Regions from separate parts of the Parabacteroides sp. AF17-28 genome, predicted to be linked through region 1. Evidence: riboswitches for the same ligand, from Rfam matches in the RefSeq annotation. Region 1 holds a riboswitch; each other region holds the start of a gene.
What was found. Region 1 has a riboswitch for cobalamin ahead of DWW90_RS09165 (TonB-dependent receptor). Riboswitches for the same ligand answer to the same signal wherever they lie in the genome.
Positions count from the first base shown of each region.

Region 2: linked by a shared signal. The riboswitch ahead of DWW90_RS19285 (cysteine-rich CWC family protein) and the one ahead of DWW90_RS09165 (TonB-dependent receptor) in region 1 are both predicted to bind cobalamin.
Region 3: linked by a shared signal. The riboswitch ahead of DWW90_RS14775 (ABC transporter substrate-binding protein) and the one ahead of DWW90_RS09165 (TonB-dependent receptor) in region 1 are both predicted to bind cobalamin.

Region 1 covers NZ_QUGV01000010.1:60,347-65,181, forward strand. Annotated here, with positions in the region: gene DWW90_RS09160 (Ig-like domain-containing protein) at 1-80, opposite strand, end outside; gene DWW90_RS09165 (TonB-dependent receptor) at 106-2,463, opposite strand; cobalamin riboswitch at 2,589-2,793, opposite strand; gene DWW90_RS09170 (hypothetical protein) at 2,948-3,301, shown strand; gene DWW90_RS09180 (TonB-dependent receptor) at 3,644-4,835, shown strand, end outside.
Region 2 covers NZ_QUGV01000039.1:20,673-25,507, reverse strand. Annotated here, with positions in the region: gene DWW90_RS19300 (acyl-CoA carboxylase subunit beta) at 1-389, opposite strand, end outside; gene DWW90_RS19295 (biotin/lipoyl-containing protein) at 358-906, opposite strand; gene accC (acetyl-CoA carboxylase biotin carboxylase subunit) at 939-2,456, opposite strand; gene DWW90_RS19285 (cysteine-rich CWC family protein) at 2,458-2,676, opposite strand; cobalamin riboswitch at 2,735-2,940, opposite strand; gene DWW90_RS19275 (alpha/beta hydrolase) at 4,508-4,835, shown strand, end outside.
Region 3 covers NZ_QUGV01000021.1:48,361-53,195, forward strand. Annotated here, with positions in the region: gene DWW90_RS14770 (iron ABC transporter permease) at 1-569, opposite strand, end outside; gene DWW90_RS14775 (ABC transporter substrate-binding protein) at 579-1,742, opposite strand; cobalamin riboswitch at 1,800-1,999, opposite strand; gene DWW90_RS20660 (hypothetical protein) at 2,128-2,277, opposite strand; gene DWW90_RS14780 (DUF6377 domain-containing protein) at 2,435-4,078, opposite strand; gene DWW90_RS14785 (carboxylase) at 4,135-4,835, opposite strand, start outside.

The DNA of each region.
Region 1 (4,835 bases):
TCATCATCTGAACAAGCCGTGAAACCAAAAGTGACCAAGGCTGTCATGAAGGCCAGTAATGCGAATTTGAACTTCTTCATTTTTCTTGTTTTTAAATATGGATAATTAATGAATGAATACTCTGAATTTGGCAAAGAAAGCGCGTCCCGGCTTTTGCAGCTTATAGTTGTCGTAGGCCGTTTCGTCGAGAAAATTATCACACTCCAATGCTATGTTGTAGCGGTCGTGCATCCATGAATACGTGACATTGGCATTGCAGATGTGTTGCGAAGGGATGCGCGCCTTGGTATCGCGGTTTCCATAGGCTTCCCAGGTCAGGAAATACCAATGTACCCACTGAAGCGTACAACCAAAACGCAGCTTGCTGTCCTTTTGCAGGAGATTGCGGAAAGTATAGCTCGCCTCCGCACTGCCGAAAAGCCAGGGACGGTTGGGGACATGGTTCTTATAGGTGGCGGAGGGTTTTCCGTCTTCTTTAAACTCTTGCTGGTCGCGTGCATCCTGATAGCTGACGTTGGCCATGAGTTGCAGCCGCCCGTCCCAGTCATAGCGCACTTCGCCTTCCACGCCCTTGATATGGACGGCGGGATCGTTGACATACTGCATCATGCCTTCTTTTTCGATGACGGAAGTTTGTATGTAGTTGTCTACATAGCGTAGGAAACCGTTTGCTTCGTAATAGACGGTATGTCTGCCGGCCGGACGCCAGGTACCGAAGACGGAGAGGTTGACGTTGTTGCTCTTCTCCGGTTCGAGCGCTACGTTGGCATAGACGGTGGTTCCGTTGCCTAACAGTTCGCGGGCGATGGGCAGGCGCACGCTATGCTCGTATGAAACCTTTACGGCCAACGGTTCGAAGAACATATAACGCAGTCCGGTTCCGTATCCGAAATAGTTCTTGGTGGTGGAACCTTGCACCTTGTTCGAGCCTGTCACGGTGGACTGGTCGGTCTGCCGGATATTGGGATGGTTCACGTAGTCTTTGGCGAAGAATACGTTCTGCATCCTCCCGTCGAAAAACGACTGGCTGTAGGTCAGGCCGATGATGTGTTTGGTCACAGCGTCGTTCGACGGGACGAAACTCTGGTCCAGGTCGTCATAGCGGTCATTCCCGGTGCGGCTCAGATGGTAGTTCAGGTTGAAACTGTGATGTCCGTCCAGACGGTAATCCAAATTGGCACGCGCGATGGTCAGCGGACGTTTGTAATGACGCATGGAGGGTTCGCCGCCACGGATCTCGTTGCGTTGGCTCACAATGTAGCCTCCGTCCCAATAATATTTGCGATAGGCCGTATCGACGGTGATGGAATGGTCCCATGTGTGCGACAAGGTTGCCTTCAGTGTCATACCTTCCGTGAGAAAGTTATATTTGCCGTAGCGCGCCGACACGTTCCAGGCATCCGAATTACGCTCTGCCATACCGTAGACTTTGGTCTGTACGGACCCGGTCTGCAACTCTTTATCAGTTTTGGAGTAGGAGGCGGAAACAAAGAACTCGTCTGCCCACGACTTATTGACAATTCCAGCTTCTATCTGCGTCAATAACGAGAAATAGCCGTCATGGAAACGTTTAGGGTTGCCGGTGATGAACCGGTCGCCTGTTTCATCACGCATCTCCACGTCCTTCATCCGGTAGTCGTTCTTCGAATAGTTAACGCCGACGGTAGGGCGCACGATCAATCCCGTATGCCGCTCTACAAACTGCGCGTTCAGATCGGCGCGGTGCGTATGGAAAGAACCGATGCTGTAAGAAGCATCCAAAAAGTTCGTCTTTTCCGCCTTGGTGATGATATTGACAGCGCCGCCCAATGCATCCGTTCCCAACGAGGCCGGCACCACCCCTTTATAAATTTCCACCCGGTCGACCAGGTTGACAGGCAGGTTGGCAAGCGTCACGTCATTCCCTTTGCTGTCCAACGGGACGCCGTCGATGAAGTAGCGGACGGAATTGCCGGACAATCCGTTGATGGAAAGGTCGAAGTCCGAACCTACACCACCCTCTTCGCGCACTTTGATACCTGCAGCCCGGTTCACCAGGTTGTTGAGGTTGTTCAGCGAGTTGACGATCGGTTTAATGTCGAGTGCGTTCACTGCGAAAGCGCCTTCTTTCAGTTGTTGTGTCTTTGTCTTCCCGTACACTTCGACGGTGTTGAGGTTGACAGCGCTTTCTTTTAATGTGAAGTTGAGCGTCCGGTTGGCCTGTACATTAAGAGTTGTCCGGATTGTTTCGTAGCCGACAGACGAGATAACGAGTGTCTGCTTGCCGCGTGTGACTTTCAGCGAGTAACGGCCTTTATCGTCGGAATAAGTACCGTTTGTCGTATTTTCGACTGCGATTGTGACCAGTGGCAGTGATGTCCCTTGTGTGTCTGTCACTTTTCCCGACAAAGTGATTTCGTTTTGTGCCGAAACGAATGGCGGGAGACAGAGAAACAGGAATAAAATGTGTACAAAGACTTTCATGTAGCCCCTTGTTATAGTGATTCATGACTTGCCCAGGGGAGAATGCACACAAAGAGAACGATTTCTTTACGCAGGATAAAGACTGATCAGGCTCGATGTTTTGCTGCTTTATTCCCCGAAAGCATTAAAACTATATCTGTATTGGCAGGTCTTCTGACTTGTTCCGTCTTTGAATGCCTTCCCAGCGATTTCTCGCCAGTGGCTATAGCGTATTCAAAGATTTGGAAGGAACTTACAGCAGCGGGTCTGTTCAGGATTTGCACCTGATTCCCTTTTCATCACGCTCCCGTAGCGGTTGGGAGCTGTGAAACCAAAACTGCGGCAAAGGTACGAAAAAAGTCTGTTCTTACAAGAAGGCGGGATTAAAACGGATGTATGTTGTAAGAATGAAGTGTAATATACCTACAAATAGGGATTGTATATCATCGCTTAATATACGAACTTTGCAACCTGAATAGTTGTTATATCGTATAGTTGGCGATACATGGATAAATTAAGGACATATTTGAGGATTGCGCTTCCGGTACTTTTCATTTCGTACTTGGGGTGTCTGATCGCTTTTACCCACGTCCATATTGTGAACGGGGTAACGATTGTCCATTCCCATCCCTATCAGAAAAATGACGACGGAACTCCCAAGGAAGAACATAATTATGCCGAGTTCCAGTTATTGCACCAGCTTTCGACTATTCAGATCAGCGGGGCAGCCTTTACCCACGTGCTGATTGCGGCACTTCTGACCGCCTATTGTATTCTTACCAACCGTCCGGTCTATCCGGCTCACCTCCGCCCTGTCTTAGGGAGTGTTTCGTTGAGGGCGCCGCCTTTTGTCTTTTAAATTATAATTTGTCTGTTACTTTTGGCTTGATCCAAAAGTAACCAAAAGATCAAGGCTTAACCGTTCCCGCACTCGATGCGGAATCGCAAAGAAACAGACAGTATCACAATCCTCAACAGAGCCATTAGGCTCTACTTCCGGCCTAAGCTGGTGAGCGTAAAGCGCAGAGACCGCAGTGAGCGTCCAGAGCGTCTGCTGTCTGAGCGAAGCGAGTTTCAGACGCGACAGCGAACGGAGGGAACGGAGTAGCGAAGCAGGTTCGGCCTTGATCTTTTGGTTACTTTTGGATCAAGCCAAAAGTAACAATAACTATTACTACAAATCATTTTAAAAGACAACTCAATGAATAAGATTATTATACTTTTCTTATGCCTTTGCTGTGCCGTTTCGGCAGTGATGGCAAACAACAGCTATGCGATTGATAAAGAAGTGATGAACCCGACAGATGCCAATATATTCGGCCATGTCGTAGATAAGTCGACCGGCGAGCACATGCCGGGAATCACGATTGTATTGAAAGGAACGACCATCGGTACGGCAACCGATGACTCCGGACATTACATGCTGAAGAACCTGCCGGAAGGCGAATTTACGGTCGAGGTGTCCTTTATCGGCTTCAAGACGGTAACGAAGAAAGTGAAGACACAAAAAGGCAAAACACAGGAATTGAACTTCGAACTCGAAGAAGACTTGATCTCGCTGGAAGGCGTGGTCGTTTCGGCAAACAGGAACGAGACGAAACGCCGTCTGGCTCCCACCTTGGTGAAGGTGCTCAGTCCGACTATGTTCGAAAAGACAAACTCCACGACCCTGGCGCAAGGATTGGTCTTCCAACCGGGCGTACGTGTTGAAAACGATTGCCAGAACTGCGGTTACTCGCAGGTTCGTATCAACGGTATGGAAGGGAAGTACACGCAGATCCTGATCGACTCCCGTCCGATCTTTTCCGCTTTGGCCGGCGTGTACGGGCTGGAACAGATTCCGGCGAATATGATCGAGCGCGTCGAAGTGATACGTGGAGGCGGTTCCGCCCTGTTCGGCTCGTCTGCCATTGCCGGTACGATCAATATTATCACGAAGGAACCGATCCGCAACTCCGGAACTTTCGGACATACGATCTCCAATATGGACGGTTCCGGGGCTTATGACAATAACACGACGCTCAACCTGTCGTGGGTCTCTTCCGACAACAAGATGGGTGCTTACATATACGGGCAAAACCGCTATCGTTCGGCTTGGGATTCGAATGGGGACGGCTTCTCCGAACTGCCTAAGTTGAAGAACCAGACAATCGGGTTCAACGGTTTCTATAAAACCAGCGCCTATTCCAAGCTCAATCTGGAATATCATCACATGGAAGAATTCCGCCGGGGCGGCAGCGGTATGGATTTGCCGCCGCACATCGCTGAAGATGCCGGCCTGAACGGGACAGGTGAAGCCGGCCTTGTCGAACAACTGCAACATTCCATCAATACGGGAAGCTTGAAGTATAACATCTTCACTCCGAACCAGAAACACAACATCAGCCTGTACG
Region 2 (4,835 bases), on a different contig from region 1:
GAATCGTTCAGCGCAATCACCGGCGCCCCGCTTTTTAGAGCCAGGCTTTGTACCTTCACGATCTTAGCCGCATTGGTCGAACTGAGCGTTCCCCCATAAGCCGTAAAATCATACGCATAGACAAAGACCTGGCGGCCGTCTATTTTCCCATATCCGGACACGACGCCATCACCCGGAATCCGGTTTTTCTCCATACCGAAGTTCGTACAGCGATGCGTCACGAACTTGTCCAACTCCACGAATGTGCCTTTATCCAGTAGCATATCGATACGTTCGCGAGCCGTCATGTGCCCCGCTTCATGTTGCTTTTCAATACGAACTTCACCACCACCCAGGGCAGCAGCCTTGTCCAGTTCTTCAAACTTCTTGTATATTTGTTCCTTCTGCATTTTCTTCCTGATTAATTACGTCCAATGTCATCAACACCTGATTCCCGTTCACCGTGTCTCCCTCTTTCACCAGGATTTCACGGACAACGCAGTCCGAGCTGACTTTATAATTGCTCTGCATCTTCATCGCCTCGATCACGGCCACGATATCGCCGGCCACCAGCCGGTCACCTTCGCCGACCGGTATTTTCACGACTTTCCCGGGCATAGGCGAAATGATCTTGTCACCCTGTTTCTCCTCGCTGTTCCTGCGCATACGCAAATACTTCGCCTGCGAATCGATGATATCGACCGAGTAAGAAGAAAAGAACGTGTTCACCTGGTAGTTCTTCCCGCCCTCCGAACGGATCAGTTCGGCGTTATAGGAATGCCCGTCGTGCAACAGCGAGCAAGCGCCATTCTCGGCCATCACGATGTCCACTTCGTGTTCTTCACCATCTATGCAGAGCCGCACCTTATTTCCTTCTTTTCCAAGCAACGAAACATCCGCCACCCAGTTTCCTATATGTATTTCCATCTAACTTTCAATTTTCAACTTTCAACTTTCAACTAAATCCTAAGCACTCCTTTCTGCAACCCGAACTCGCGCCAACGGCTGATCGGTCGGTTATCCGCCGAGGTGGCCGAAGCGTTTTCCTCCAGATTCATCAGGTAATCCATATAAGCGGCAATCATGGCGATGTTCTCCGACCGGTGTTCGTCTTCCGGATTAATCGCATGTTGTAACTCGTCGGTATGTTTCGCAATGAAAGAAGTATCGTATGTGCCATGCACAAAATCCGGAACATCCATAATCCGGCGGAGATAACTGATGTTTGTCTTCAGGCCGGTAATCTTGTATTCGTGCAACACACGACGCATCCGTTCGATCGCATACTCCCGCGTCGTAGCCCAAACAATCAGCTTTCCGATCATCGGATCATAATAGACCGGAATTTCATAACCTTCATACACATAACTGTCGATCCGCACCCCGATCCCGTTCGGTTCGGTCAGCTGGCGGATCACGCCGGGCGAAGGCATGAAGTTGTTGGCCGTATCTTCGGCACAGATACGGCATTCGATCGCGTGGCCGCGCTGCACGATATCTTCCTGCCGGATATGCAAAGGCTCGTTGTTGGCGACACGGATCTGCTCCTTCACCAAGTCGAGTCCCAGCACCTCTTCGGTGATCGGATGTCCCACCTGCAGGCGGGTATTCATTTCAAGAAAATAAAAATGACGGTGTTTATCGACCAGGAATTCGATTGTCCCGGCACTGGAGTAGTTGACAGCCCTGGCGGCCGCTACGGCCTTTTCGCCCATCTCGCGGCGCAGTTCCGGCGTGATAAAAGGCGAAGGGCTTTCCTCCACGATCTTCTGGTTACGGCGTTGCACGGAGCATTCGCGTTCGCAGAGATGAATCACGTTCCCATGATTATCGCCCAGTATCTGAAATTCGATATGGTGCGGCCCTTCCACGAACTTCTCCAGATAGACCGTATCGTCGCCAAAAGAAGAGAGCGACTCTGAGCGGGCGGCATTATACGCCTCTTCCACATCTTCCTCCTTATATATCAGGCGCATTCCCTTTCCGCCGCCTCCCATAGAGGCTTTCAGCATCACCGGATAACCGATCTCGTTGCAGAGGCGGCGCGCTTCGGCTGCATCCTTCAGCGGTTCCTGCGTGCCGGGCACAACCGGTACACCGGCGGCGATCATGCGTTTGCGGGCGGCAATCTTATCGCCCATTGCTTCCATCGTTTCGGCCAGCGGGCCGATAAAGATGAATCCTTCCTCTTTACACCGGCGGGCAAATTCTGCATTTTCAGACAGAAAGCCGTATCCGGGATGTATTGCATCGACGTTGTGTTGCCGGGCAGCCCGGATGATTTTCCCGATATCCAGATAACTGTCTTTCGAAGCGGCCGGACCGATCAGGCAGGCTTCGTCGGCATAAAGGACATGGCGAGCCGTCCGGTCTGCTTCCGAAAAAACAGCCACCGACCGGATTCCCATTTCGCGACAGGAGCGCATAACTCTCACAGCTATTTCGCCCCGGTTTGCAATCAGTACTTTTTTTATCATATCATCGTTTTATATGTTTATAACAGGGATTCACTTCCGAAGCATAGAAGTAAAGTTTAACCTCTTCCAAACAAGATTTACATAAACATTCCGGATAGTAGTACATCTTTACATAGTCACGCTGGAAACGGTCGAGTTTCACGGTTCCACACTGGCAACCCGTGATGTTATCCGGCTGACATTCAAAAGAGACACCGCACCTGGGGCATATCTTCTCCATAATCTCCTAACATTTAGAATCAATAATCTTTTCGTATCCATAGCCTAACCCACGAGGATATGAACCTTTAATGAATGGCAGGTCTTCTGACTGACTCCCATCCCGAAGCCTTCCCGACTTGTTATAACAAACCAGTGGCAATAGTAGTTTCAGGATGTTGAAACGGAGCTTCACAGCAGCGGGACTGTTCGGGATTTACACCCGATTCCCTTTTAATCCGTCTTCCCGAATGGGAAAAACGAAACCGATTCGGTGACAAATGTAGAGTTTTTTTCTTAATTCCACCTATTCCGAAAGAAAGTATTTGAGAAGAGTCCGGTAGCAGGCCATTCACAAGAATACGCCAAATCATCATTTACAGGTTCAGTTTTTCTTAGTTTTGGACCTTCTGTAAATTGAGAAATTACAATAACTCCTATTTCAGCCATTTTTCTATTTCGTCCGAAATCTTGATCGATTTTGGATTGACTCTTTTTGCGGTTTTAACCGGCTCGGCTGACAACAGAGAAAATGAGGTGCCGAGCTCATTCCGAAAAGCGTACAATTTGATTATCGAAAGATGAAAACGCCGACAAAGTGATAAACCTTAACTCCCGGAGAATCGAATATTTGCGGACGAAGGCGGACGGCGTTCCAAATATCCCAAGAAAATTTTAGGGGCTTGTTGCCGTAAGGTGCGCAGAAAACTGCCGTGAAGTAACGCTTCATCGCTCTGAGGGTTGACTTCGTACTATATGAAGTCCGACTTCAGAGCAACAATGTTCCGGGTCAGAGCGATAAAGTCCCTCTTTATGGCGATAAGGTGCCGGATCATAGGAAAAAGCCCCTTTTTGACAGCTGAAAAGTGGATTCACAATTGTTCGGTTTCGGATGTCTTTTTACCCTGAAAAACACGTTTTATACAATAAGCCCCCTGCCGCAGGCTCTCTTTTGCCGTTTCGTTTCAACGAACGGTTTTAGAGCTTAGAGGCAAAGCCTCTTCCTCTGTGGACTTGAGGTCCTTTAATAGGATTACTTGTAGATTTTTGAAAGGGGGTTCAAACCCATAGAGGAATCCGGCAAAGCCGGGAATTTATCAACTCGTTGATTGAAATCAATGGCAAAAGAGAGCCTGCGGCAGGGGGGCTTATTGTAAAAAACGTGTTTTATAGCCTCGAAAGACATCCGAAACCAAACAAATGTTAATCCGCTTTTTTGACCTCAAAAAGGGACTTTTTCGCCTTTTTTGAGCGTTTCCAGCAATTATGACCGTCCTCTTTGCCATTACGACCGTGCTAATGTGTAGTGCACTCGGCACCTCGCGAAGATTGGGACGGTCGTAATGGCGATTTGGACGGTCATAATTGAAAAGAGGACCGTTTTCATGGCAAAAAAGCCCCTGAATTTCCTTGGGATATTTGGAACGCCGTCCGTTTTATTTTCAAATATTCGATTCTCCGGGAGTTAAGGTTTATCACTTTGCCGGTGTTTCCGGTTTTTGGTAATCAAATTGTACGCTTTTCGGAATGGTCTCGGCACCTCATTCCGTTTGTTGTCAGCCGGGAAGGCTAAAACCGTGAAAAGAGTCAATCCAAAATCGATCAACTTTTCGGACGAAATAGAAAAACGGCCCAAAAAGGGGTTATTGTCAATTTCCCCGATTTTCGAGAGGCTTAAAATCAGCCATAATTACTACAAAAATGACAATGCTTTTTGGATAATATGGATTTTTGGAAAAATAAAGTCTGTTGCACCGGGCAGCTTAAAGATTTGTAACGCCTGTTTCTCAAATATTTGCTATATTTGTAATGTATGCAAAGAAGATCGTACTTCAAATTAAATTATTGACGATATGAAATTAAGACATTTATTTCTGCTAACCGGATTATTACTAATTTATTATACAAATGCATTTTCCCGGAATGTTCAATATGAAAAACAGGAGTTTGTATATAAAACGGTTAAAGGACATGCTATAAAGGCAAATATATTCTTGCCTGTTTCGCAGGAAAAACATCCTGTTTTGGTGTATTTTCACGGTGGCGGGTTTATGTTTGGAAACAGAGACCAGGGATTGGATATTCCTCTTAAGGAAAAGCTTCTTGCCAATGGTTATGCAGTTGTGGCGGCTGATTATAGATTAGCTCCGGAAACAAAACTTGATGAAATGCTTAAGGATG
Region 3 (4,835 bases), on a different contig from region 1:
CAGATCACATAAGCACGGATATCCTCCTCCACACTGAAAAACTTCAGCACGCCGATCACCGCATTCGCCACATATCCGATCATCACACCGATAATCAATAACGTCACATTCCCTTTTACCTTTTGCGAAACATAGACAATCAACGCCATCACCGACAACGAACCGATCACCGCCGCAATAGAAAGGGCAATCTCTCCCATAAACCCCAATTTGCTAAGCGCCACACCGCCCAGGCTTCCGCTCAACAGCACCACAAAGGCAACCCCCATACTGGCACCGGAACTGATGCCCAACACGGACGGCCCAGCCAGCGGATTCCGGAAAACCGTCTGCATCTGCAAACCGCTTATCGCCAGACCAGCTCCTGCCACCAATGCCGTCAAGGCTTGCGGAAGGCGAGATTTCCAGACAATATTCTGCCAGGTCACCGGTTCCTCTCCTATTCCGCATACGATATTCCAAACGGACTTCAACGGAATAGATACCGATCCCAACACCAGATTGAGGAACATCAAAACAAGGATAGACGCCACGATCAGCAACATCAGAAAAGTAGTAGAGTGTCTCATCAACGTAGCTTATTTTAGTAGTGCGTAATAAACAGGCGTATGGCCGGGCAACAGGTCCGGATGGAAGATATGCAGCAGGTCGGCCAATACAACTTCCGGCTCGGTCGGCATGCTTTCGTAAAAAGGAGTATCTTTCATATTGCAATAGATGATGCCTTTTTCCTTGAAAGCCCGGAAATCTGCATAACGCGGGTCCTGGTCTTGCAGAGCTTTATAGCTGAATGTACCTGGATAGCTGTTCACGATGCGCCAGTAGTCGGCCTCGTCCCCCTGGTTATAGACAGTCTCGAAGTCGAGTATCACACCTCCCGAACGTTTGTCGTCCTTCAGGAAATAATCGGCTCCGGCATCCTTAAAGAGTTGTGCCAGGAAACTCTCGCCTCCCACGGCATACCAGTTTCCGCCTCTCATCTCACCGCTCAGAACGACCGGACGTCTCTTTACCTTTCCTTCCGCCGTCAAAGCTTTCAATTCATTATACCGCGTTGCTATGGTCAAGAAGGTTTCATTCGCCTTCTGTTCTTCACCCAACAACAGACCTACGAACTTCACCCATTCCGCCTGTCCTAACGGCGTCATCTCCTTATATCCCAAGTGGGGAATCAGTGGAATACCGACGTCTTTCAAGGTTTCATATCCACCCCGCTTAAAAGGTGAAACGAGAATCAAGTCCGGATTCATGCTCATGATCACTTCATTGTCGAAATTTCCTTCTATACCGATCTTAGCAGTCTTCCCGCTCTCCAACCGTTCATTCATTTTTTTGTTAAACAGATGCCGCGTGCTGGTAATTCCCACAACTTTATCTAAGGCATCCATTTTAATAAAGTTGGATAGTTGAAGGGATGTCATACAAATAACACTCCGGATAGGCGTCTCGATCACCGTATATGATTCAGGGATACCCGCCGGCTTAGTCCCTCTCTTGACAAGTGCATAATGAAAAGTCGTACTTTCCTCATTTTGCGGGTCCTGAATATCCAACAAAACATATCCGTCATTGTAAGATACACTAAAACCACGGGCATATTCCGGCACAATACGGACGGTAGCAGAATACGCATTTTGTTCGGCTACTTCTTCCTTTTCAGTCTGCCGGTTGTTATTGGTTGTGCACGATGATACAACCAATAACGACAGAAGCAGGCAACATCCTACCAGACACTTTTTCATATTCAATTTATTTTATTTCTTGCCGACAAGTCTTATCCTACCCCACGGGAACAAGTACTCTTAGTTAATTGAAACGGCAGGTCTTCTGACTTACTTCCATCCTGGCACCTTCCCGACTCTTTAATCAAGACGTCAGTGGCATAAAGTATTGCCAGGATGTTCCTGAAGTTTCACAGCAGCGTGGTCTGTCCGGGATTCCCACCCGGTTCCCTTTTAATCCTTATCCTGAAAAGGATAATGAAACCTGTTTCAACGGCAAAAGTAATAAGAAAAAAAGAATCCCCGCCACTTTCATTTTAGAAAGTTCGGGGATTATCACAAACAGCGTACCCTAAAAACATTAAACCGGGTATTTATATATAAGAGAATACCAAAAACACTTTCTTTATTTATGCGACACAATACACGCCTTCTCCTGCTCAATTCGAATCGTTCCGGCAGCAAGAATCAGAGTAACAACTAAACCGATACAAGCAATTATAGCGATTATCTCCGTACTTTTGCGGGATAGAAACTCCCTTATGTTCTTCTCCATGCGTATTACTTTTTGTGTGATTCAAAATTAAGCAGAAAGAAAAGACAAAACAGGATCAGTGAACAAATAAGTGGACAAACAAAAATATTAATACACTATATTACAGCATAATAACTCAAAACAATATTACTAAAAAAGTGGATTAGCAGTGAAAGGATTAATGTATTTCACGCACCAAATTCTCAAAATCATCCCGGGAAACACAGGCTTTGTTTTTTACCTTCGCCCTATAGTTGTAGATCGTGTTAACCGAATAACGAAGAAATTCTGCAATCTGAGAACTATCATTAATGCCTAAGCGAATCAAAGCAAAAATACGGAGTTCCGTGTTCAACAACTCATCTCTCTTCAATACGATCTGTTCGTCTTCCTGCAAAAGCGCATTAAACTGCGCCACAAAGTTAGGGAACAAATGAAGGAATGCCGTATCAAAATTCTTATACAATTCATCCAGTTCCGCGTTCAGCGCATTAGAAGAACGGGTTATTTTGGCCAGCTCCTCTATCTGTCCGGCACAGACTTTCTTATTGACCATACGGCGGTAACCATCCAGCTTATCGATATAAGTAGAACATAGCTTTATGAAACGTCCGATATATTCCTCTTTAATCTGGTTGGATTCGGAAAGTTGCCGGTTGGCCAACTGCAAACGTGCGTTCATCTGATGCAGTTCCCCATTCAAAACCTTTAACTGCCCATTTGTTTCCTGCAAATGATTCCGGGCTTCCGCCAGGCGTTTCATCTGCCGATAGATATAAATAACGGCTGAAATCAGTAACAAGGTCAGCAAGCTGATCAGAGCCAGGTAGGTCACCAGCATCCCGTTCTTTTTCTCGATCGTTGCCTGATAGTTCTTGTCGATCAGCGAAAGGATATCAGCGCTCTGCCAACTTCTCGAACGGGCCCGAAACCGGTTTGTCTCATCCCAGGAAAAACGGATATAGTGATAAGCACGTTCTATATCGCCATCCTTGAGCAATAAATCGGCCAGCATCCACAGAGAAGCATGATCCGTGATGGCAGATTGCACGTCTGACAGAGATGACAGAGCCAAATAGAGTTTCTCTTTCTCCCGATTCCCCTCCTGACGGTAGATCATGGCACGTTGATAAGAGGTCAGTGCATACTCCGGAGAGCCGAAAGGCACTCTTGCCAGCCTGGCATCGTTTATCCGGCAAGCATCTTCCATACGTCCGTCTGCTCGTAAGACAAGTTCCTGCAACTCAATCCGCTTGTCTACACCTTCCGGCAGTATCCTTAATAAGGAATCGCGGTAAGCCAGAGACAAATCCCCATAACGGCGTTTACTTTTCGGTTCACGGGAGTTCCCCGATATTTCCCTGTAAACATGTTCCTTACAAACGTAATAATCCTGAATAAGGGAGGAGGGTAACTGCTCCCGCCGGATATCTCCCAACATATCGACAGCTTCCTGGTACATGCCGGCAGTAGCAAGCAATGAAGATAAAAGAAATATACTTTTATATTCCCGTTCACGGTCATGAAGCTTACGGGCAATCTCGACGTTTTTATTCAGATAATGAACTGCAGAATCACACATATAGGATTTATACTCCCGGAAAATACTATCATTCAACTGATAAGCGGCAAGAGAGACAGGCGCAGCATTTACTGTTTTTTCCTTTAGGACACGGATACGGGCTTCCCTTGCGTTCTTATATATCTCATGCCGGAGGATTGTCTGATCCAGACGGATCAATATTGAGTCGAGGTTATTGTCCGCAAAAGCTATATTTGCAGTAAAAAGTAAAAACAAAATTATACTCCACCTCTCTCTCATATCCTATCGGGCTTACATCCGGCAGACAAATGTAAGACAAAAAAAGTTTTCCCCGGTCATCTGACCGGAGGAAAAGTAGTATGCGCCCGTTTCTGTTTCTTTTTTGCCAGAAAGTTATGTGCCATCATCGGGAAAAGTTCCAAAAGCAAAACCTCTTTTTCATTTTCCGCCAACTGGACACCGATTTCTTCTATCACAGGATTCTCCTGCATCTCATAATCCGAAGGATCGTAAGGAACCTCGTCTCTCGACCCTGTAATCATCAACCGGAACTCCGGATCTACAGGAACAGGCGTCTTTCCATATTCCCCTTTGACTAAGGCAATAAACTGATTGGAAGGGTGGCTATACAACGGACGTCCATTCAACTGGTCCTGTGCACATGAAACAGCTTGTGCCGCGATAATTTGGCTGGTCGGTGTCACCAAAGGCGGCAAACCGGCATCCATACGCACCTGGGGGATCAATGACATTGCTTTTTCCAGTAAATCCAACTGGCCCAGCTGTTTCAATTGGGCGATCATATTCGTGTACATCCCTCCCGGTATCTGGGCTTTCTTCACCAATTCATTCGGCTCGGGGAAACCGAAATATTCTTCTATCGCATGGCAGAATATAAGCAAATCGTCCTCTTTATCCTTCCGCGCCGCCTCGATCGCATCATTAAAGAAACGGTCTACTTCCGTCGGAATTTTATCCGTCAACGGATTAAACGGTTTCGGCAATTGTTTTGCCATATCGAAAGAAGACAGTTCCT